Regions from separate parts of the Mycobacterium minnesotense genome, predicted to be linked through region 2. Evidence: riboswitches for the same ligand, from Rfam matches in the RefSeq annotation. Region 2 holds a riboswitch; the other holds the start of a gene.
What was found. Region 2 has a riboswitch for cobalamin ahead of G6N09_RS04315 (PPE domain-containing protein). Riboswitches for the same ligand answer to the same signal wherever they lie in the genome.
Positions count from the first base shown of each region.

Region 1: linked by a shared signal. The riboswitch ahead of metE (5-methyltetrahydropteroyltriglutamate--homocysteine S-methyltransferase) and the one ahead of G6N09_RS04315 (PPE domain-containing protein) in region 2 are both predicted to bind cobalamin.

Region 1 is NZ_AP022589.1:2,928,021-2,943,352, forward strand. It holds gene G6N09_RS13625 (cation-translocating P-type ATPase) at 1-307, opposite strand, end outside; gene G6N09_RS13630 (mycobacterial-type methylenetetrahydrofolate reductase) at 598-1,488, opposite strand; gene metE (5-methyltetrahydropteroyltriglutamate--homocysteine S-methyltransferase) at 1,563-3,833, opposite strand; cobalamin riboswitch at 3,968-4,168, opposite strand; gene G6N09_RS13640 (SDR family oxidoreductase) at 4,214-4,873, opposite strand; gene G6N09_RS13645 (thiolase family protein) at 4,977-6,122, shown strand; gene G6N09_RS13650 (crotonase/enoyl-CoA hydratase family protein) at 6,137-6,925, shown strand; gene G6N09_RS13655 (gamma carbonic anhydrase family protein) at 6,931-7,449, shown strand; gene G6N09_RS13660 (CPBP family intramembrane glutamic endopeptidase) at 7,528-8,247, shown strand; gene G6N09_RS13665 (enoyl-CoA hydratase) at 8,273-9,082, opposite strand; gene G6N09_RS13670 (CaiB/BaiF CoA transferase family protein) at 9,134-10,219, shown strand; gene G6N09_RS13675 (3-hydroxyacyl-CoA dehydrogenase) at 10,262-11,014, shown strand; gene G6N09_RS13680 (NAD(P)H-dependent flavin oxidoreductase) at 11,055-12,053, shown strand; gene G6N09_RS20335 (hypothetical protein) at 12,295-12,420, opposite strand; gene G6N09_RS13685 (class I SAM-dependent methyltransferase) at 12,566-13,204, shown strand; gene G6N09_RS13690 (SIR2 family NAD-dependent protein deacylase) at 13,211-13,927, opposite strand; gene G6N09_RS13695 (Rv1152 family transcriptional regulator) at 13,956-14,333, shown strand; gene G6N09_RS13700 (class I SAM-dependent methyltransferase) at 14,330-15,151, opposite strand; gene G6N09_RS13705 (DUF1697 domain-containing protein) at 15,162-15,332, opposite strand, start outside.
Region 2 is NZ_AP022589.1:876,517-883,746, reverse strand. It holds gene G6N09_RS04325 (NADP-dependent isocitrate dehydrogenase) at 1-1,589, shown strand, start outside; gene G6N09_RS04320 (glycosyltransferase) at 1,617-3,296, opposite strand; cobalamin riboswitch at 3,400-3,557, shown strand; gene G6N09_RS04315 (PPE domain-containing protein) at 3,591-5,186, shown strand; gene G6N09_RS04310 (pyridoxamine 5'-phosphate oxidase family protein) at 5,209-5,865, opposite strand; gene G6N09_RS04305 (aminotransferase class I/II-fold pyridoxal phosphate-dependent enzyme) at 5,905-7,221, shown strand.

The sequences.
Region 1 (15,332 bases), 2.1 Mb from region 2:
TGGCCCGCTTGCCGATACGTTCCTCCAGCAGGCGGCGTAGTTGCGGCTGGTGGTCCAAGGTGATGACCGCGCCCTGGAGGCTGGAGGGCAACCGGCGAAACCGCAGAACGCGACTGGCAACGGCGAGCCCCAGGCCGACGGCGTTGATGCCGGCCATTGCGGCACTACTGACCGCTATCAGGCCATCGCCGGGTTCGGGGGCCGGACGAAGGTGGCGCCGTGGGCGCTCAGCCTCCGCTGGTGGGTCGGCAACCACGTCATAGCCCGTTTCGGCGTCGTCGATCAGGGCGGGTATCGAGGGGGGCATCGGTCTCCTTCGCTGGGCGACCGAAGCCTGAGAGAGCGCGCGGAACCTTCGGTCGACATGGTGAATCGTCCGAAGGTCTCGCTCGCGAAAGTCCTGGGTCCGCTGAATGACCGGGCGAGGCGACCCGCCGTATTGACGACCATTCACATCCGCCACCGGTGTGGCGGGTAGGAACTACTCCCCTTCGCCACCGACCGTAGGGCCGGTAAGCGGCGGGCGGCTGAACGCCGCCGAGACCCGACTTGAAATGCCGGTGAATGCTCTGCGTTGCAGACGGTTTCGAGGCGGTTTCAGGAGCGCGGCGACCAGTAGGCGAGCATCTCGGCGAAGGTGTCGAATGCCGGCTTCGCAATGCCGTAGGGAGCCTCGAAGTGCAGGCTCAACGGGAAGCCCAGCTCGGCCACACCATCGATGACCCGCTTGTACAGATCGAGTAGCTGACGACGTTTGGCATCGGGTTCGCCTGCGGCCAATTTCCGCACGAAGTCCTGCTCGGCGGCGACCGCCTCGTTCCCCGGGTCCTGGATGAGCCAATCGATCAGTCCCACCTTGGACTCCATCTTCGGCACGAAGCCGAACGACAACAGAACTTCGGGCCGGTGGTCACTGACGTGGGCGAAGTCGCGGAGGAATCCCACGATGGCATCCGAATAGAGCAGCTGCGTCATCCCGAACGTGGCACCCCGGTCGCATTTGAAGGCAAAGCGCCCCTGCTCGGCGTCGCGGGTCGGGATGAGGATGACTCCCCGGTTGTCCACGAGATCGTCGAATTTGGACAAGGCGTCGGTGGGTGCGACTCCGCTGCCCTCGCCGTCGTTCAGCGTGCGGGGGACACCGACGAAGATTATTCCGTCGAATCCGGCCTGGCGCAGGCCCGCGAGTCGCGTCCGCAGGTCCGCCTCGTCGAGGAATGCGGTCACCTGCGTGCACAGTCCGCGTACGCCGGGCAGTTCGGGACGGATCACCGACCAGAAATCGGCGACGTCGAGTTTGGGGACCATCTCGACCGGCCGATCGTCGTCTTCGGCGATCAACCCGGGAATCATCACGTGGCTGATCCGGCCGGCGATACCCGCCTGCTCGGACAGTCGCAGGACCTTGAAGGCCTCTTCGCGAGCGTGCTCAGGCCCGCGATCGGTGTTGGTCGGCACTAATTCCAGTGCAATGGTGTTCAGCGGCACCAGGGAACTCCGTATCTCATCGGAACGGACATGTTGCGCCCCAGAAAAGCTCTGGGGCGCAACATGTCAGACGGTCACAGGCCGGTGCGGGCGTCCTTGGCGGCGGCAACCAGGTTGGCCAACGACGCGTTCACCTCGTCGGGCTTACGGGTCTTCAGGCCGCAGTCCGGGTTGACCCAGAGGCGCTGCGCCGGAACGGCACCCAGTGCCTCACGCAGCGACGCCGCCATCTCCTCGGTGCTGGGCACCCGCGGCGAGTGGATGTCGTAGACACCCGGGCCGACTCCGTTGGAGAAGCCGATCGCGTTGAGGTCGTCGAGCACCTCCATGTGCGAACGGGCCGCCTCGATCGAGGTGACATCGGCATCCAGATCAGCGATCGCGCCGATCACCTCGCCGAACTCCGAGTAGCACAGGTGGGTGTGAATCTGCGTCGCGTCGGACACCCCCGAGGTCGACATCCGGAACGAACCCACCGCCCAATCCAGGTACGCCGCCTTGTCGGCGTCGCGCACCGGCAGCAGCTCGCGCAGAGCCGGCTCGTCGACCTGGATCACCGCGATACCGGCCGCCTCCAGGTCCACGGTCTCTTCGCGAATCGCCAGCGCCACCTGATAGGCGGTGTCGGCAAGCGGCTGGTCGTCACGGACGAACGACCAGGCCAGGATGGTGACCGGCCCGGTGAGCATGCCCTTGACCGGCTTGTCGGTCAGCGACTGGGCGTAGGTGGCCCAGTCGACGGTCATGGGGTTGGGCCGCGTGACGTCACCGAACAGCACCGGCGGACGCACGCAGCGGCTGCCGTAGGACTGCACCCAGCCGTTGCTGGTGGCGAAGAAGCCCTCCAGCTGCTCGGCGAAGTACTGCACCATGTCGTTGCGCTCGGGCTCGCCGTGCACCAGCACGTCGAGGCCGAGGTCTTCCTGCAGCTTGATGACGGCGGCGACTTCGGACTTCATCCGGTTGGTGTACTCGGCGTCGTCGATCTCCCCGGCCACCAGCGCGGCGCGGGCCTTGCGGATCTCCACGGTCTGCGGGAACGAGCCGATGGTGGTGGTCGGTAGTGGCGGCAGGTGTAGCCGCTCGTCCTGGGCGGCGCGGCGGGCCTGCGCCGAACCGCGCTGGACGCCGGCCGACCGGATCTCGGCGATCTGCGCGCGCAGCTCAGCGTTGTTCAGGCGCGGGTCGGACTCGCGGGAGGCCACCGCGGCGTTGGACGCGGCGATCTCCTGCGCCACGGCGTCCCGCCCGTCACGCAGGGCGCGTGCCAGGGTGGCGACTTCGGCCACCTTCTCGGCGCCGAACGCCAGCCAGCTGCGCAGTGCGTCGTCCAGACCGGTCTCGGGCTCCAGCGAGTAGGGCACGTGCAGTGTCGAGCACGACGTAGAAACAGCCACCGCCTCGGCTGAACCCAGCAGGCTCGCCAGCTTGGCCAGTGCGGCCTGCAGGTCGGTACGCCAGATGTTGCGGCCGTCGACCACACCGGCGACCAAGGTCTTGGAGGCCAACTCCGGCACCGACGCGATCTTGGTGTCGGGGCCGTAGACCAGGTCAACGCCGATGGCCTCGACCGGGGTACGAGCCAGCGCCGCCAATCCTTCGCCGGGGTCACCGAAGTACGTGGCCACGAAGATCGCCGGCCGCTTGGTCAGTGCGCCCAGACGGTTGTAGACCTGCTCGGCCAGCGCGGGGGCGTCGGCGGAGATGTCGGTGACCAGCACCGGTTCGTCGATCTGGACCCACTGCGCGCCGGCCTGCGCCAGCTGGCCCAGCAGTTCGGCGTAGACGTCGGTCAGCTCGTCGAGCCGCTCGATGGGCGCCGCGGCGCCGTCAACGGCCTTGCTCAGCAGCAGGAAGGTGACCGGTCCGATGATTACCGGCCGCGCGTTGACGCCTTGTTCCTTGGCTTCGGTGAGCTCGGAGAGCACCTTGGCCGGGTTCAGGGCGAACGTGGTGTCGGGACCGATCTCGGGAACGATGTAGTGGTAGTTGGTGTCGAACCACTTCGTCATCTCCAGCGGGGCGATGTCGGCATTGCCCCGGGCCGCGGCGAAGTAGCGGTCCAGCTCGTCGGAGACACCGGCCACGCGGGCGGGCAGAGCGCCCAGCAGCACCGCGGTGTCGAGCATCTGGTCGTAGTAGGAGAAGGTGTTCACCGGCACTGAGTCCAGTCCGGCGGCGGCCAGTTGCGCCCAGGTGTCGCGGCGCAGGCCGGCGGCCACCTTTTTCAGTTCGTCCTGGCCGATCCGGCCGGCCCAGTAACTCTCGGTGGCTCGCTTGAGTTCGCGGCGAGGTCCGATGCGCGGTGTGCCGAGAACGGTGGCGGTAAAGGGTTGAGCGGTCACGATGTGGTCCTTCGATTGACGAGGGTGGGTCAACGCCAGCAGTCGTCCAGCTGATCCGGTCCCGTGCCTATATAAAGCACCACAACCCTCAAAACCAGACGCCTATTCCGCGAGGCGTTGATCCGCCGGGCGCGGCGCGCCCAGCACAACAGGCAGGTATTCGGACTCGCAGGCGCGCACCGAGGTGCTCCTAATGGCCGTCGCTTCCCAGTCGGGCGAACCCATGACCAGTGCTTATGACGGCGGTCGTTCCTGCATACCGCTGCGGGACAGTCCCGGATTCTCACCGGGTTCCCTCTCGCGCTCCACACACACCGTGTTGCGCTCGATGCCGAGGCCGCGACTACTGCGGCAACGGCAGACCAGTTGCGTGATCGAGATTACTCGGCCGGGCCGCCGGCGAGTGCCTCCGGGATCGGGGTGGGGCCGTCATTGAATTCGATGGTGCGGCCGATGGTCGCGTCGTCAGCCAGGCAGGCCGCGATCGCTAACGCGACGTTGCCGCGGGAAACCTGCGCCTTGCCGGTGTCGGGGCCGACGGCGATCCGGCCGGTCGCCGGCTCCGCGGTGAGCCGGCTCGGACCCAGCACCGTCCAATCCAAGTCGGTGGCACGCAGATGGGCGTCGGCGGCGGCTTTGGCCTGCGCGTACGGATAAAAGGAATCGCCTTCGGGCACACCGTGATCGGGGCCGGCTCCGAAGTAGGACACCATCACGAACCGTCGAACGCCGGACTGCGCGGCGGCGTCGACGGTGCGCATCGCGGCATCACGGTCCACGGCATAGGTACGGGCCGGATTGCCGCCACCGGCACCGGCGGAGAACACCACCGCGTCATGGTCGGCCAGCAGGCGGCTCAACCCGCCGGTGTCGAGTTGCTCGATGTCGGCCACCACAGGGACCGCGCCGGTGGCCGCCACCTGCGGCGCGTGGTCGGGATTGCGGAACACCGAACTGACCTGGTGGCGGGATTGAGTCAGAAGCGGGGCGAGCAGCAGGGCGATTTTGCCGTGGCCGCCGATGATCACGATGCGTGCCATGGATTCGACGGTACGTGAGGCCCGGAGTGACCCCCGCTGACAAGCGCCGAGTGGCCCGGTTGACAATCGAGGCAACAAACCGCGAACAAACTAAGGAGCACCCATGGCTGAAGCCGTCATCGTCGAAGCGGTGCGCGCGCCTGTCGGCAAGCGCAACGGCGGACTGTCCGGGGTGCACCCGGCCGAGCTGTCTGCCCAGGTGCTCAACGGTCTGGTCACCCGGGCCGGTGTGGACCCGGCGCTGGTCGACGACGTGATCTGGGGCTGTGTGATGCAGGCCGGTGAGCAGGCTCTCGACATCGGCCGTACCGCCGTGCTGAGCGCGGGCTGGCCCGAGAGCGTCCCCGCGGTGACGGTGGACCGCCAGTGCGGTTCCAGCCAGCAGTCGGTGCACTTCGCCGCGGCCGGTGTGGTGGCCGGACACTACGACGTCGTCGTCGCCGGTGGCGTCGAGTCGATGTCGCGCACTCCGATGGGTTCGTCGCTGGCCAACGGCGGCCGGCCGTACGGCGACTCCTTCAAGGCGCGCTACAGCCAGACGCCGAACCAGGGCATCGGCGCCGAGATGATGGCCACCCAGTGGGGCCTGAGCCGCACCGCGCTCGACGAGTTCGCGCTGGCGTCGCACGAAAAGGCCGGCAACGCCCAAGACGCCGGTGCCTTCAAGGACGAGATCGTCTCGATCACCGACTCCGAGGGCAATGTCGTCAGCGAAGACGAGGGCATTCGCCGCGGCACCACCCTGGAGAAGATGGCCCAGCTCAAGCCGGCTTTCAAAGAGGACGGCGTGATCCACGCCGGCAACTCCAGCCAGATCTCGGATGGCTCGGCCGCGTTGCTGTTCATGTCGGCGGAAAAAGCCAAGGAACTGGGACTGACCCCGCTGGCGCGGGTGCACACCGCGTCACTGGCCGGGTCTGACCCGGTGATGATGCTGTCCGGGCCCATCCCGGCCACCCAGAAGGCGCTGAAGCGCTCGGGGCTCAGTGTCGACGACATCGGGGTGTTCGAGGTCAACGAGGCCTTTGCTCCGGTGCCCATGGCGTGGCTCGCCGAGATCGGTGCTGACCCCGCCAGGCTCAACCCCAACGGTGGAGCCATCGCACTGGGCCACCCGCTCGGCGGATCCGGCGCCCGGATCATGACCACCATGCTTTACCACATGCGCGCCAACGGAATTCGTTACGGACTGCAGACCATGTGTGAGGGTGGCGGCCAGGCCAACGCGACCATTCTGGAGCTGTTGTGAGTGCTGGAGCTGCTGTGAGTGAAGGGGCCGTTCTGGTAGAGCGGCGCGGAAACGTCCTGCTCATCACGATCAACCGGCCCGACGCCCGCAACGCCATCAACGGCGCCGTGAGCGCCGGCATCGGTGACGCACTGGCACAGGCGCAGGCCGACGACGAGGTTCGCGCGGTGGTGCTCACCGGCGCCGGCGACAAGTCCTTCAGCGCCGGAGCCGACCTCAAGGCGATCGCCAACCGGGAGAACATCTTCCACCCCGAACACCCGGAGTGGGGCTTCGCCGGTTACGTGCAGCACTTCATCGACAAGCCCACCATCGCCGCGGTCAACGGCACCGCACTCGGTGGCGGGACCGAGTTGGCGCTGGCCAGCGACCTGGTGATCGCCGAGCAGCGGGCCCAGTTCGGGCTGCCCGAGGTCAAGCGGGGTCTGGTCGCCGGGGCGGGCGGCGTGTTCCGCATCGTCGACCAGCTGCCCCGCAAGGTTGCCCTCGAACTGCTCTACACCGGGGACCCGATCTCCGCGGCCGACGCGGCCCAGTGGGGATTGGTCAACCGGGTGGTCGAGGACGGCAAAGCCCTCGAAGCAGCGCTGGAGCTGGCCGAACGCATCACCGGCAATGCACCGTTGTCGGTGCAGGCCAGCAAGCGGATCGCCTACGGGGTCGACGACGGCGTCATCACCGACGAGGTGGCGGGCTGGGCCAGGACCGGACGCGAGTTCTCCACCCTGCTTCGGTCCGAGGATGCCAAGGAAGGACCCCGGGCGTTCGCCGAGAAGCGCGCGCCGGTGTGGAAGGCACGTTGAGCGGCGTGCCTGAGCCACTGATCATCTCGATCGGGGACTTTGTTCCGCAGCGGCACGCCCAGTCATGGGTGGCACCCAACGCGACCCTGATCGGCCAGGTCAGCCTGGCCGCCGGGGCCAGCGTTTGGTATTCGGCGACGCTGCGCGCCGAGGTCGAACCGATCGAGATCGGTGCCGAGTCCAACATCCAAGACGGGGTCACCATCCACGTCGACAAGGACTTTCCCTGCCGAGTCGGCGAACACGTCAGCGTCGGGCATAACGCCGTGCTGCATGGCTGCACCATCGGCGATGGCTGTCTGATCGGGATGGGGGCGATCGTGCTCAACGGTGCGGTGGTGGGCGAGGGGTCGCTCGTCGCCGCCGGCGCGGTGATCCCGCAGGGCATGGTGGTGCCGCCCCGATCGCTGGTGGCGGGGGTGCCGGGCAAAGTGCGGCGCGAACTCAGCGACGCCGAAGTCGACAACAACCGGTACAACGCGGTCGGTTATGGGCTGTTGAGGGAACTACATCGGGCGAACTAGCCCATTTGCGCCACCGGCGGCACTTGGGCCGCTACGTTCAAGGGACGTGCTCAACCCGCCGCTGAGGGGACGTCTCGTATGACCCAGATCAGTCCAGTCCGTCCTGGCCTGCTGCGCGAGATCACCAAAATCGTCACCAAAGTCGCACCGCCCTATCACGAACCACGGGCAGTGGTGCAGCGCCGCCGGGTCGTGGTCGGGATCGTGGTGGTGATCGGTGCCGCGGTGCTCAGCCTGATGCACAGCAAGCTGCCGGGTGACCCGGCGTTCTACTGGCTGTCGCTGGTATTGGCCGCAGTCTGGACGGTGGGTGCGGTCGCGGCCGGACCGTTGCACCTGGGCGTGCTGAGGTTCCGGGGGCGCAACGAGCGGCCGGTGTTCACCGGTACCGGCGTGGGTCTGGTGCTCGGTTCCGTTTTCCTGCTCGGCGGGCTTGCGGTTCAAGACATTCCGCTGCTGGCCAATCAGGTGGTCGCGATCCTGACCTACACCACCGAGGTGTCCTGGCGGCTGGTGGTGGTGATCGCGCTGGTCAACGCGATCGCCGAGGAGTTGTTCTTCCGCGGCGCCCTATTCAGCGCGTTCGGTCGCCGCTCCCCGATGGTGTTCTCCACCCTGCTCTACGTCGCGGCGATGATGACCGCAGGCAACCTCATGGTGGGACTGGCTGCGCTGGTGCTCGGTACCGTCTGCGCCATCGAACGCCGCGCCACCGGTGGCATCCTGGCGCCGGTGATCACCCACATGGTGTGGGGGCTGATGATGGTTGTGGCGTTGCCGCCGATCTTCGGGCTCTAGCGCGAACCGCCTGCTGCCCCGAACCTCAGTTGTCGGTGAAGTGGGGGGAGCGTCGCTCCTGAAACGCCCGGGTGCCTTCGCGGAAGTCGTGGGAGTTCAACAGAACCGACTGTCCGACGTATTCGCGGTCCAGCGTGGCATCGAGTTCGGTCAGGGTCGCGGTGTTGATGGCGTGCTTGGTCTTGGCCAAGGCTGCGGCGGGTCCGGCCAGCAGGCTGGCCATTAGCTTGTCCACCTCGGCGTCGAACTCCTCGGCCGGGTGCACCGCGCTGATCAGTCCCCACTCCAATGCGTCGGCGGCCGAGAGTCGTTCGGCCAGCAGGGCCAGCCGCATGGCGCGTGTCCGGCCGATGGCCGCGGCGACCAGCGCCGAAGCGCCGCCGTCGGGCATCAGCCCAATCTTGGTGAACGCCAACAGGAAAAACGCCTTCTCGGAGGCCACGATCAGGTCGCAGGCCAGCGCCAGCGATACGCCGATGCCAGCCGCCGGGCCCTGCACCACGGCCACAATCGGCCTGGGCAGCGCGACCATCGCCCGGATCGCCCGGTTGGCTTCGATGATGATCTCGGTCGCCAGTTCGTCGGTCGCATCCTCGGCGCTGATCCCGGCTCCCGAACAGAAGCCGCGACCCGCGCCGCCGAACCGCACCACCCGCACCCGGGGGTCGCGGGCGGCAGCCTCCATGGCGTCGGCGATCCCGGCCAGCACTCCGGTGGTCACCGAGTTGAGGCTGTCGGGGCGGTCGATGGTCACCGAGAGCACCCCGTCGGTCAGGGCGACGGACAGGCCTGCCACCGCTGCGAGGGTGTCGATGCCGGAGTCGATTGCAGTCATGGCCCTCACCCTAGGATGCAGAACACACAGGCATTCGACGAGGAGGCAGATATGGCGGGACCACTGGCGGGGCTGCGGGTCATCGAACTGGCCGGGATCGGACCGGGGCCGCACGCGGCGATGATCCTGGGCGACCTGGGCGCCGACGTGGTCCGCGTGGATCGGCAGCCGAAGTTCGGTGGTGGACCCAGCAAGGACGCCATGCTGCGCAACCGGCGTTCGGTGACCGCCGACTTGAAGTCGCCGGAAGGGCGCGATCTGGTGCTGGCGCTGGTGGCCAACGCCGATGTGCTGATCGAGGGCTTCCGCCCGGGCGTCACCGAGCGGCTGGGCCTGGGTCCCGAGGACTGCGCCAAGGTCAACGAAAGGCTGATCTACGGCCGGATGACCGGCTGGGGCCAATCCGGTCCGCGTTCCCAGCAGGCCGGCCATGACATCAACTACATCTCGATCACCGGCGTGCTGCACGCGATCGGCCGCAACGGCGAGAAGCCGGTGCCGCCGCTGAACCTGGCCGGCGACTTCGGTGGTGGGTCGATGTTCCTGCTGGTCGGCATCTTGGCTGCGCTGTGGGAACGTCAGACCTCGGGCAAGGGGCAGGTGATCGACGCGGCGATGGTCGACGGGGCCAGCGTGCTGTCGGCCATGATGTGGAGCTTCCGTGCTCAGGGCATGTGGAATGACGAGCGTGGGGTCAACATGCTCGACACCGGAGCGCCCTACTACGACACCTACGAATGCTCCGATGGGCGGTACGTGTCGGTCGGTGCCATCGAGCCGCAGTTCTACGCCGAACTGCTGGCCAAGCTGGAGCTGGATCCCGCGGCGTTGCCGGCGCAGAACGACGTGACCAGCTGGCCCCAGTTGCGGGCCACTCTCACCGAGGCGTTCGCCGCCCACGACCGCGATCACTGGACCGCGGTGTTCGCCGGCTCGGATGCCTGCGTGGCACCGGTACTGGCGTTCGGCGAGGTTGAGGCCGATTCGCACATCGCCGAACGTGACACCTTCTACGACGTCAACGGCTATCTGCAGCCGATGCCGGCGCCGCGGTTCTCTCGAACCGCTCCCGAGGTCCCCACGCCGCCGGCCGTTCTGGGAGCCGACAACGAGACCATCCTGAACGACTGGGTATAGTCCCGACCAACCAGACGGTTGGGATTGAGAGGGGCCAAGAGAGTGCAGATCAAGGACGCGGTAGCCGTTGTCACCGGCGGTGCTTCCGGATTGGGTTTGGCGACAGCCAAGCGCCTGCTGGACGCCGGCGGACAGGTCGTGGTGATCGACCTCAGGGGTGAGGACACCGTCAAGGAGCTCGGCGACCGGGCCCGCTTCGTGGAGGCCAATGTGGCCGACCCCGAGGCCGTGACCGCTGCACTGGACGTCGCTGAGTCCATGGGACCGGTGCGGATCAACGTCAACTGCGCCGGCATCGGCAACGCGATCAAAACGCTGAGCAAAGACGGCGCCTTCCCGCTGGATGCCTTCACCAAGATCATTCAGGTGAACCTGATCGGCACTTTCAACGTCCTGCGGCTCTCGGCCGAGCGGATCGCCAAGACCGAGCCGATCGACGGCGAGCGTGGGGTCATCATCAACACCGCTTCGGTGGCGGCGTTCGAGGGTCAGATCGGGCAGGCCGCCTACTCGGCGTCCAAGGGCGGTGTGGTCGGCATGACCCTGCCGATCGCGCGTGACCTCTCGCGCGACCTGATCCGGGTGTGCACCATCGCGCCGGGCCTGTTCAAGACCCCGCTGCTGGGCTCGCTGCCCGAGGAGGCGCAGAAGTCGCTGGGCGCGCAGGTGCCGCACCCGTCGCGGCTCGGCGACCCCGACGAGTACGGCGCGCTGGCCGAGCACATCATCAACAACCCGATGCTCAACGGCGAGGTCATCCGCCTCGACGGTGCCATCCGGATGGCCCCCCGATGAGCGCTTGCGCGAAGAGCATCAAGCAGAGCTAGGAGTCCTTATGGCTATTACAACGAAGTTCACCGAGACGTTCGGGGTCGAGCACCCCATCGCCCAGGGCGGCATGCAGTGGGTGGGGCGCGCGGAACTGGTGGCGGCCGTGGCCAACGCCGGTGCGCTGGGGTTCCTCACCGCACTCACGCAGCCGACGCCGGCGGATCTGGCCAACGAGATCGCCAAGACTCGGGACCTGACCGACAAGCCGTTCGGCGTGAACCTGACCATCCTGCCGGCGATCAACCCGCCGCCGTATGACGAGTACCGCCAGGTGATCGTCGACGCCGGCATCAAGATCGTCGAGACCGCCGGCTCCAACCCGGCGCCGCACCTGCCGATGTTTCACGACAACGGGATCAAGGTCCTGCACAAGTGCACCTCGGTCCGGCATGCGGTCAAGGCGCAGAGCCTGGGTGTGGACGGCATCAGCATCGACGGGTTCGAGTGCGCCGGGCACCCCGGCGAAGACGACGTTCCCGGCCTGGTCCTGATCCCGGCCGCGGCGGCTCAGATCGAGATCCCGATGATCGCCTCCGGGGGTTTCGCCGACGCTCGCGGCCTGGTCGCGGCGCTGGCGCTGGGAGCCGACGGCGTCAACATGGGTTCACGCTTCATGTGCACGGTGGAGTCCTGCATCCACCAGAACGTCAAGGAAGCGATCGTCGCCGGTGACGAGCGTGGCACCGAACTGATCTTCCGGTCGCTGCACAACACCGCGCGAGTGGCCAGCAACCAGGTGTCGCGCGAGGTGGTCGAGATCCTCAAGAACGGCGGTCAGTTCCCCGACGTTCAAGAGCTGGTGGCCGGCGTGCGCGGCCGCCGCGTCTTCGACGAAGGTGACGTGGACGCCGGCATCTGGACCGTCGGCACCGCGATGGGCCTGATCAACGACATCCCCACCTGCGATGAGCTGGTATCGCGGATGGTGTCGGAGGCCGAGGAGATCATCCTCGGACGCCTGGGCAACATGGTCGAGGACGACGACGAGGAGAACGTCGCCTGACCAGGGTGGCTTAGGCGCTACCTGCGCCGAACGTGCAATCAGGCCGGAGAATCTACGGATTCTCCGGCCTGATTGCACGTTGGACGTCGTCTTGGACACCGTTGGCTCACGGCACGGCCGGGCCGACGAGGAAATGTCAGAGAAATGGGATGACTGAAGGAAGGCGGCCCACCGAGATGGGGCTGCCGTCGCCATGCAACAGCGTGACCGTGATCGGTGCCGCTCGCGCGGCACCGATCAATCAGCTGGCCAGCGAGTGCAGGCTTTCGAACTGCTCCGAGGTGTCGCCCTCGACGAGAAAATCGCCGTGGTAGAGGGCCTCGAAATCAACTTTGATTACGTCGGCACTGGAGTCATCGATCCACATGAGACTGAGCTTAAGGGTCACTATTAAGGAATCTTTGAGTCACGATTGGGGAAATGGTGGCAATGCTACTGACGGGTAGCGTTTTGCCGGCGCCCTCGTGAGACGGCGCGCGCCCGAGTCCGCCGCCGGGGCTAGGGTGGCAGCCATGACTGCACCGGACACCCTGGACAACCCGCTATTCGCCCGGATTTGGACGTTCATGTCGAGCCACGAGACCGACTGGCTGCGCGATCGGCGCCGGGAGAACCTCGCGGGCTTGAGCGGGCGGGTTCTGGAGGTCGGCGCGGGCACCGGAAGCAACTTCGCCTTCTATCCCGAGACTGTGACCGAGGTGGTGGCAGCCGAACCTGAATCTCAGCTACGCGATGCCGCGCTGATTGCCGCGGCAGCGGCGCCGGTACCGGTCACCGTGGTGGCCAGCACCGTCGAGGCCCTCGACGCCGGGGAGCCGTTCGACGCGATCGTGTGCTCCCTGGTGCTGTGCTCGGTGGACCGTCCCCAGGACGTGCTGCGCCAGCTCTACACCTTGCTGAAGCCCGGGGGAGAGCTGCGCTACTTCGAACATGTCGCCAGCCCCGGCCTGCGAGGCGGACTGCAGCGGGTGGCCGACGCCACCTTCTGGCCGCGTCTGTTCGGCAACTGCCACACCCACCGCGACACCGAGCAGGCGATCACCGCGGCTGGGTTCGCGGTGACGGCGTCGCGGCGCGGCCACCAGTTCCCGGCGTGGGCGCCGCTGCCGGTGTCGGAATTTGCGTTGGGTTCGGCAAGCCGCCCGGCCTGAGGCCGGTCAGTCCACCAGGAAACGCAACCGCTGGGCCATCCCCGGCAGTGCCGCCGAGGCGGACGTCTGCAGGAACACCGTGGCCCGCTCCGACAGCGGCGTGGGTTCCAGATTCACCTGGACCACGGTCTTGCCCAATTCCAGCGCCCGTTCGGGCAGGCTGGCAGCGGGATAGACCACCCCGGACGTTCCCACCACGATCAGGACGTCGGCGGCGTCGACGGCCTCGACCGCGGCATTCCACGGTTCGTCGGGAAGCTGTTCGCCGAACCAGACCACATCCGGGCGGATCAGACCGCCGCATTCGCACGACGGCGGCATGATCTCGAGCACCGGTTCGGGCAGGTCGGGCAGCTGCGTGTCGTGCGGCTGTTCGCAATCCGAGCAGCGGAACGTGAACATCCGGCCGTGCAGATGGTGAACGGCCGAGCTGCCGCCGCGCTCGTGCAGATTGTCGACGTTCTGGGTGATGACCGTGACGTCGTCGACGTGGTTCTCCCAGTCCGCGATGGCGCGATGCCCCAGGTTCGGTTCGTAGCGTCGGGCCAGCTGGCAGCGCCAGGTGTACCAGCCCCAGACCAGTTCCGGCTGCCGGTTCCAGCCATCGATGCTGGACACCTCATAGGGGTCGTACTGCGACCACAACCCCTTCTCGTCATCGCGGAAGGTCGGTATCCCGCTCTCTGCTGAGATCCCTGCACCGCTGAACACCGCCACCCGCACGCCACCAACATAGCGGGATACTGGCCGCATGGACTTCGCGCACCTGCTGAAACCCGACGTACCGTCAGACGCGCCGCTGTTCGAGCAGATCAGGTTCGCGCTGATCGAGGCGGTGCGTACCGGATCGCTGCCGGCGGGAACCCGGCTGCCCACCGTGCGCGACCTGGCCGGTCAGCTGGGCCTGGCGGTCAACACCGTCGCGCGGGCCTATCGCGAACTGGAGGCCGGCGGCGTCGTCGAAACGCGGGGCCGGTTCGGCACATTCGTGGCCAGCAGTGACCCGGCCGAGGCCACCATGACCCAGGCCGCAAGCGCCTTCGTTGCGGCCGCACGCGCGGTCGGCCTGGGCAAGCCCGAAGCGCAGCGCTATCTCGATGCGGCCTTCGCCAGCCCCGGTGGTGCCTAGCCGAATTCGAGCAGCGTCAGTGACGGGCGGACGGGAGCGAGGAAAGGCAGCCGATAGGCACTGGCCAGCACGCTGTTGAACAACCACCCGCGACCGGGCGGGAACTGCAGATCCCGAACCGCCCGGATACCGGGCATGGTGTTCACCAGATCGGCGGCCTCGTTCACCGACAGGTTGAACGGCATCGGCGGGACCTTGTAGCGCAGCGAGGTCCGAATTCCGCGCCGCATCAGCATCGCCAGCAGCGGAGGCGGCACGTCGAACAGCATGCGACCGCCCGGGAAACGGCGAGCGCACTCGGCGATCAGTCCAAGCGACTGCTCGGGCTGCAGGTACATCAGCAGGCCCTCGGCACTGATGAATGCGCCTTTGTCCGGGTCCACCTGGTCCATCCAGCTGTAATCCAAGGCCGACTGGGCGCACACCGAAATCTGCGGTGACGACGGCAGCAGTCGGGTACGGATGTCGACGATCGGGGGCAGATCGACGGTGAGCCAGCGGAATCCGGGGTCGGGAACGCTCGCGCTCACTCGCCAGAAGCTGGTCTGCAATCCTTCGGCCAGGGCGACCACCGTGCCCGACGGGTGCTGGCTCAGGTACTGACGGGTCTGCTCGTCGAAGGCCAGGGCGCGCAGCGCGATGTCCTGGCGGGTGGGCCCGAACTTCGCGAAGTCGAAGTCGATGGAGTCGACCAGTTCGATCGCCATCGGGTCGTCGATGATCCCGTCGGAACGGCGGGCTTCGGTGGCCCGCGCATTCAACGTCAGCAACGCGGTCTCGGAGACGCCGGTCAGGGTGACTTTCTGTGCCTGGCTCACCTGTGCGACCTTACCGGGGGTCGGCGGCGTGCAGCACTTTGCTCAGGGTGCGCAGGTTGCGGGTGGTGGTGGTCGACTTGTGCCGCTTGTTGCCCATCGTCTTGCCGACGATGCTGGACAGGGTGTCGCCCTTGGGGATCTGCCAGTAGATCACCCCGTCGCCGACAGCGATGGTCTCCTC
Region 2 (7,230 bases):
TGTCGCTGCTGGCCGGCACGGTCATCGACTCGATGTACATGAGCGTGCGTGCGCTGCGCGAGTTCTACGAGGAGCAGATGGAGGACGCCCGTAAGACGGGCGTGATGTTCTCCCTGCACGTCAAGGCCACCATGATGAAGGTCAGCCACCCGATCGTGTTCGGCCACGCCATCAAGGTGTTCTACAAGGACGCCTTCGCCAAGCACCAGAAGCTCTTCGATGACCTGGGCGTCAACGTCAACAACGGTCTGGTCGACCTCTACAACAAGATCGAGACGCTGCCGGCCTCCCAGCGGGAGGAGATCATCGAGGACATGCACGCCTGCCACGAGCACCGCCCCGAGCTGGCGATGGTGGACTCGGCCAACGGCATCACCAACTTCCACTCACCGTCGGATGTGATCGTGGACGCCTCGATGCCGGCGATGATCCGTGCCGGCGGCAAGATGTACGGCGCCGACGGCCGGCAGAAGGACACTAAGGCCGTCAACCCGGAATCCACCTTCGCCCGGATCTACCAGGAGATGATCAACTTCTGTAAGACCCACGGCCAGTTCGACCCGGCCACCATGGGCACCGTCCCCAACGTCGGGTTGATGGCGCAGAAGGCCGAGGAGTACGGCAGCCACGACAAGACCTTCGAGGTCCGCGAGGCCGGCGTCGCCGAGATCGTGGACCTGGCCACCGGCGAGGTGCTGCTGACTCAGAATGTGGAAGCCGGCGACATCTGGCGACTGTGCACTGTCACCGACGCCGCCATCCAGGACTGGGTGAAGCTGGCCGTGCAGCGGGCTCGGGCGTCGGGCATGACGGTGGTGTTCTGGCTGGACACCGAGCGTCCGCACGAGGACGAGCTGCGCAAGCTGGTCAAGACCTATCTCAAGGACCACGACACCGAGGGCCTGGAGATCCAGATCATGCCGCAGGTCTGGGCCATGCGGTACACGTGCGAGCGGCTGATCCGCGGACAGGACACCATCGCCGCCACCGGCAACATCCTGCGCGACTACCTCACCGACCTGTTCCCGATCCTGGAGCTGGGCACCAGCGCCAAGATGCTGTCGATCGTGCCGCTGATGGCCGGCGGCGGCATGTACGAGACGGGAGCCGGCGGTTCGGCGCCCAAGCACGTCAAGCAGCTGGTGGAGGAGAACCACCTGCGCTGGGACTCGCTCGGCGAGTTCCTGGCGCTCGGCGCCAGCTTCGACGACTTGGGTGCCAAGACCGGCAACGCCCGCGCCAAGATCCTGGGCCAGACCCTGGATTCGGCGATCGGCAAGCTGCTCGACGCCAACCAGAGCCCGTCGCGCAAGACCGGGGAGCTCGACAACCGCGGCAGCCAGTACTACCTGGCCAAGCACTGGGCGCAGGAGCTCGCCGGGCAATCCGAGGATGCCGATCTCGCCCAGCACTTCGCCGGTCTGGCGGACGCGCTGGCCAAGAACGAGGACGCCATCCTCAACGAGCTGAACGTGGTGCAGGGCAAGGCGGTGGACATCGGCGGCTACTACTCGCCGGACCACGACTTGACCGCGGCGGTCATGCGGCCCAGCCCGACCCTCAACGCTGCGATCGACGCCAAGGACTGATGGCGGGCGGCCGATCTACCTGTTGACTCACTCCAAGACGCAGAGCACTTCGTCGAGAGTGGCGGTGCCGCCGGCGTGACCCAGTCGGGTGGTGTCGAACATCGCCGGGCCGGTGGCAACCGTCTCGGTCAGCAGGTAGCGGCCGGCGTCGGGTTTCCGGCGCACGGCGTCCTCGGCGGCGCAGGTGCCGGTCAGTTCCACGGCGTCGGTGAAGTTGATGCCCACCTGGGAGACATGTGGTTCGGCGTGTAGTACGCCGATCAGCCTGGTGATCAGATTTTCCGGGGCAAAGAGCCGCCAGCCCGACTCCAGTCGGAGCCAGTAGCGGCCACCGACCGCGGCGCTGATCACGGTGTCGGGATCGGCGAATTCCAGGAAGGGATACTGCTGCGCCAGCACGGTGCGGTCTTGCACGGACAGGCCGGTGTCGATCGCCAGGACGCGTCCGACGCGCGCTACGTCCAGACAGCAGTTCAGGAACGAGTTCAGGGTCTGCTCGGTGCGGGCTCGGTCAGTTCCGGTGCTCAGGCTGACCGTAACCTCGGCGCCGGCTGGCCCGGCAACTAGGCTGTGCGCCAAGGCTTCTGGGTAGCTCGATGCTGCCTCAAGCATGGCCGGAACCGAAAAGTCGCGGTTGGCAGCGATACGTTGCCGTTCCTCTTCGGGGACCTCGGTGCTGGCAATAAGACCTCGGCACAGGGTGAACGCTTCGTCGTGCCTGCCGAGCCATGACGCGCACACCGCACGCTCGTCGATAGCACGCAAGGTATAGACCCCCGCATCGACGAAAAGTTGCTCGTCGGGGAGCGGGATCTCGGTGGCCAGCTTGGCGAACAGGTAACCGAGCTCGTAGCGCCCGTCGGCGCGATATGCGAACGCTATGCAATACAGCGGCTCGGCGCGGGTCGGTCGAAACTCCCAGGCCCGAAGGTAAGCCGCCTGCACTTCTGGCCACGGTTTCCCGAGCACCTCCATGGTGCTGGCTGTGCGATACAGCGAGTAGAACACCTCTTCGGCGAAGCCCCCCATTTCAGCGCGCCGCGCATACCACGTGCACGCGGAGGCGAAATCCTCCAGGTCGAAGTAGCTCTGGGCCAGATAGAAGACGGACCGGGTGTCCTCGGGGTTGCGTTCGACCTCGGCCAGCAGGAGATCCCGGTCGCGGGCATATTTGTGTGAGTCCAGGTTACGGGCGCCCAGGCGTCGTGATTCGACGGCGAAATCGCCGCCGATGCGGGTATTGGTGTGGTTTTCATCGCAGACCGGGTGCTCATGGACCACGCCGACGTAGCGCACCGGCAGCCCATCGCGGAACAGTTGGGGGCGCCAGCCGGCGATGGCGTCCTGCCGGATGCGCAGGTCGTAGATATCGGCGTCCAGGCCGGTGAAATCGGGCGTGCCCACGATCGTGTCGTCGGCGTCCATCATCCAGATGTAATCGGCGTGGCCCTGGGCCAGGGCCAGTGCCTCGGTGCGGTTGTGCCCGAAGTTGCGCCAGGGCCGTTCGTAGAGCTCACCGGGGATGCCCAGGGCGGCCATGTGGTCGCGGATCACCTGTTGGGTGCCGTCCTGTGATCCGGTGTCGACGATCACCCACGAACTGATGTACGGCGCGGTGGCGTCCAGCACCTCTCGAATGATGTGGGCCTCATCGCGGACGATCATGTTGAGGCAGATCGTGGAGCGCGCGTTCGCCGGATCGGACACGGTCGGCAGATTACCTGGTGGCCGGTGGGCCGGCGGGAGAGTTCACGCGCGTCACCGAGCGCGAATCCGGCGGCGAACACGCCGACAGATTCGCCCTGGATTTCAGACTCGGGGGTGGTGACGTCGCCGCCGTGCGAGAATTCGCCGGTAAGGCGATGACGATGTCAGGAATCCGGTGCGAGTCCGGAGCGGTCCCGCCACTGTCATCGGGGGAGGCACCTCACCCGAGAGCCAGATACTCACGTCGTCGCATCCTGCGATACCGGGCGGATGACCCCGAGAGAGCTGGCGATCGTGACCGCGCCGATCTGGATGAGTTCACCTCCGGAGCTACATTCGGCCCTGTTGTCCGCCGGTCCCGGTGCCGGTCCGCTGTTGGCGTCGGCGTCGGCGTGGAACGCACTGAGTACCGAATACGGCGCAGTCGCCGATGAGCTGATGGCCCTGCTCAGTGCTGTGCAGTCCGGGGCGTGGCAGGGGCCTGCCGCCGAGGCCTATGTTGCCGCGAACGTGCCCTATCTGGCCTGGCTGGTCCAGGCCGGCCTGGTCAGTGCGGTCACCGCCGCTGCGCAGCACACCGCGGCCACCGCCTACAACACGGCGATGGCGTCGATGCCGACGCTGGCCGAGCTCGCCGCCAACCACGCCACCCACGCGGTGCTGGTGGCGACCAACTTCTTCGGGGTCAACACCATCCCGATCACGCTCAATGAGGCCGACTACGGCCGGATGTGGTTCCAGGCCGCGGCCGTGATGGCCACCTATCAAGCCGTCGCCGGTACAGCGGTGGCGTCGAGTCCGCAGACCGCCGCGGCGCAGCCGATCGCCACGGCCGGCTCTGCGGACGCCGGCCAGCCGCCATTGCCGCCGGATCGGCAGAACGAGATCATGGAATGGTTGCAGAACAGCGGCTATATCGACTTTTACAACACGGTGCTGCAGCCGATGATCAACGAGCTGGCGAGCAATCCCTTCTTTCAAACGATGTTTGGCGGATTCAACCCCTGGCTCACCATTCTGGGCAACCCGCTGAGCTTCTTCAGTCCCTACAACATCGCGTTCGCGATCGGTTATCCGATGGATTTCGGTTCGTTCGCCGCCTACCTGTCACAGACCTTCGCGTTCATCGGCGCCGATATCGCTGCCGCCTTCGCAACCGGGAATCCCAGCACCATTGCCTTCACGCTGATGTTCACCGCCGTGGAAGCGGTCGGCACCATCATCACTGACGTGATCGCCCTGCTCAAGACGCTGTTGGAGCAGGCGGTGGTATTGATCCCGGTGGTTCTGCCGATGCTGACCGCGGCACTGGCGCCGCTGGCCGCGGCACCGCTGGCGGGGCTGGCCGGGTTGTCGGGTCTGGCTGCGCTGCCGGTTGTTCCGGTGCCACTGGCGCCGGTGCCGCCGCCGTTCGCCGGGTTGACGGTGGCTCCCACCCCGCCGGTGTCCGCGCCCGTCGCGGCGCCCGTCGCGGCCGCTGCCCCGCCGCCGGTACCGGTGCCGCCCGCACCCGGACCGCCTCCACCGCCCGCACCCCCGCTGTCCCCCGGGGACAGTCTGGCCGCGATGTACCTGGTCGCCGGAGTGAGCCAGCCGGCCCGCCGAGCCGCAGGCACCAGCGCCCGCCGGCGCAAAGCCGCCGAACCCGCCGAGGCCATTGCGCCGGCGGAGCCTGTCGTGGCAGCCGAATCGGCCAAGGCCCGTCGGCGCCGCCGGGCCAAGACCGACATGATCGGCCGCGGATACGAGTACATGGATCTCGAAGACCCCGACAGCGCCGCAGCGCCGAGCGGGCTCACCGCGTTGAGCGGGGACGCGTTCGGCGGCGGCGCCGTTGCCCCCATGACGCCGGGCACCTGGATGACGACACGCCGCGCGCAGGCGCACTAGCCGGTTCGACGGCTGCCGGGTGTCACCGTGGCCTGCGGTAGTCCCGAAGATACGAGGGCAACGCGACGGCCGGGTCGAGGTCGGCGGCGGGTTCCGGACGCCCCGCGACCAGGCTCAGCGGAACGACCCCCGCCCAGTGGGGCAATGCGACATCCTCCGGCTCGTCGCTGGGGCCGCCATCGCGCACCGAGGCCGACACTTCGAGAAGATCGAGGGCCAGCACCGCGGTCGCGGCCAGCTCCCGGCGGTTGGGCGGCCGGACATCGACGGCCCTCCCCGGCGCGACGTGATTCAGCAGCGCATCTAGCCCGAGCCGCTTTTCGCCCTCGCTTTCGACCAGACGCGCCGAGCCGATCACCACCACCGAGCGGTAGGCCATCGAATGGTGCAGGGCCGAGCGAGCCAGCACCAGTCCGTCGACCAAGGTGGCGGTAACGCAGACCGGCAGGCCGGCGGGGCCGGCCGCCAGCACCGGTCCGCTGCCGGTCGAGCCATGCAGATACAGCGTCTCGTCGACCCTGGCGTGGGTGGTCGGCAACACCACCGGGTGACCGCCCCGGGAGTAGCCCAGGTGACAGATCAAGGCTTCGTCCAGGATCCGATGCACCGTGTGGCGGTCGTAGCGTGCCCGCTCCCGGTACCGGGTGGGGGTGGTCTGCGGGGTCGGCGCATAGGACATGAGTTGCCTCCGTTAATGTACTAGTGCAATATAGGAGTTGTGGCAGTACAATACATCATTACGGGTGAAGGCGCCGAGGCTATCGCGGCCAGCATCGAGGAGGGGATTGCCTGTGGTGCCCTCGCGCCCGGATCCGCATTGCCGCCGATTCGCGGCCTGGCTCAACGGCTCGGCGTGAATCCGAACACCGTGGCCGCCGCCTACCGGTTGCTGCGTGAGCGCGGCGCCGTCGAAAGTTCGGGCCGACGCGGCACCCGGGTGCGCGACCGGCCGGCGACAACGCCGCGGTCGCTGCGCGGACTGGCTGTACCGCCGCAGGTGCGCGACCTGTCCACCGGAAACCCCAACCCGGCGCTGCTGCCGGTCGGGCACGCGACATCGGTGCCCGTCGGTGCGGCCGTGCTCTACGGGCAGCCCCCGATCGCCCCGGAACTGGCCGGGCACGCCGCGGCCGACCTGGCGGCCGACGGTGTGCCGGCCGCGCATCTCGCGGTCACCTCCGGAGCGCTCGACGGCATCGAGCGGGTGCTGTGCGCACACCTGCGCCCCGGCGACAGGGTGGCCGTCGAGGATCCGGGATGGCCCAACCTGCTCGACCTGCTGGGCGCCCTGGGGTTGACCGCGGAGCCGGTGGGGGTCGACGACGATGGACCGCTGCCCGCCGATCTGGCCCGCGCGCTCAGACGTGGAGTGCGCGCCGTGGTGGTGACCAGCCGCGCGCAAAACCCCACCGGAGCAGCGGTTTCCGCTGAACGTGCGCATGCGCTGCGGGAGCTCTTGGACGGATCCGATGTGCTCTTGATCGAAGATGACCACGGCGCGGCCATCGCCGGAGCGCCGCTGCACCCGCTGGCAGGTGCCACCCGTAACTGGGCATTCATCCGCTCGGTGGCCAAGGCCTACGGCCCTGATCTGCGGCTGGCGGTGCTGTCTGGAGACCAGCGCACGGTCGAACGGGTGCAGGGGCGTCAGCGGTTGGGGCCGGGCTGGGTCAGCCATCTGCTGCAGGACCTGACCCTCGCACTGTGGCGTGACGCCGGCGCGGCGCGGCAAGTTGCCGACGCGCAAGCCGCCTACCGCGCGGCCCGCGCCGGGCTGTGTGCGGCATTGGCTGACCGGGGCGTGGTCGCGCACGGCCGCTCCGGGCTCAACGTGTGGATCCCGGTGCCCGACGAGGCAGTGGCCATGACACAACTTTTCGCCGCGGGATGGGCCGCGGCTCCGGGGGCACGGTTTCGGATTCGCAGTGCCCCGGGTCTGCGGATCACCGTCGCGGAGCTCACTTCAGCCGACATCGCCCCGTTGGCCGCCGCTATCGCCGAGGCCGTGCACGGTCCCGGCCGCGCGAGCGTATAGCTCGCGCTC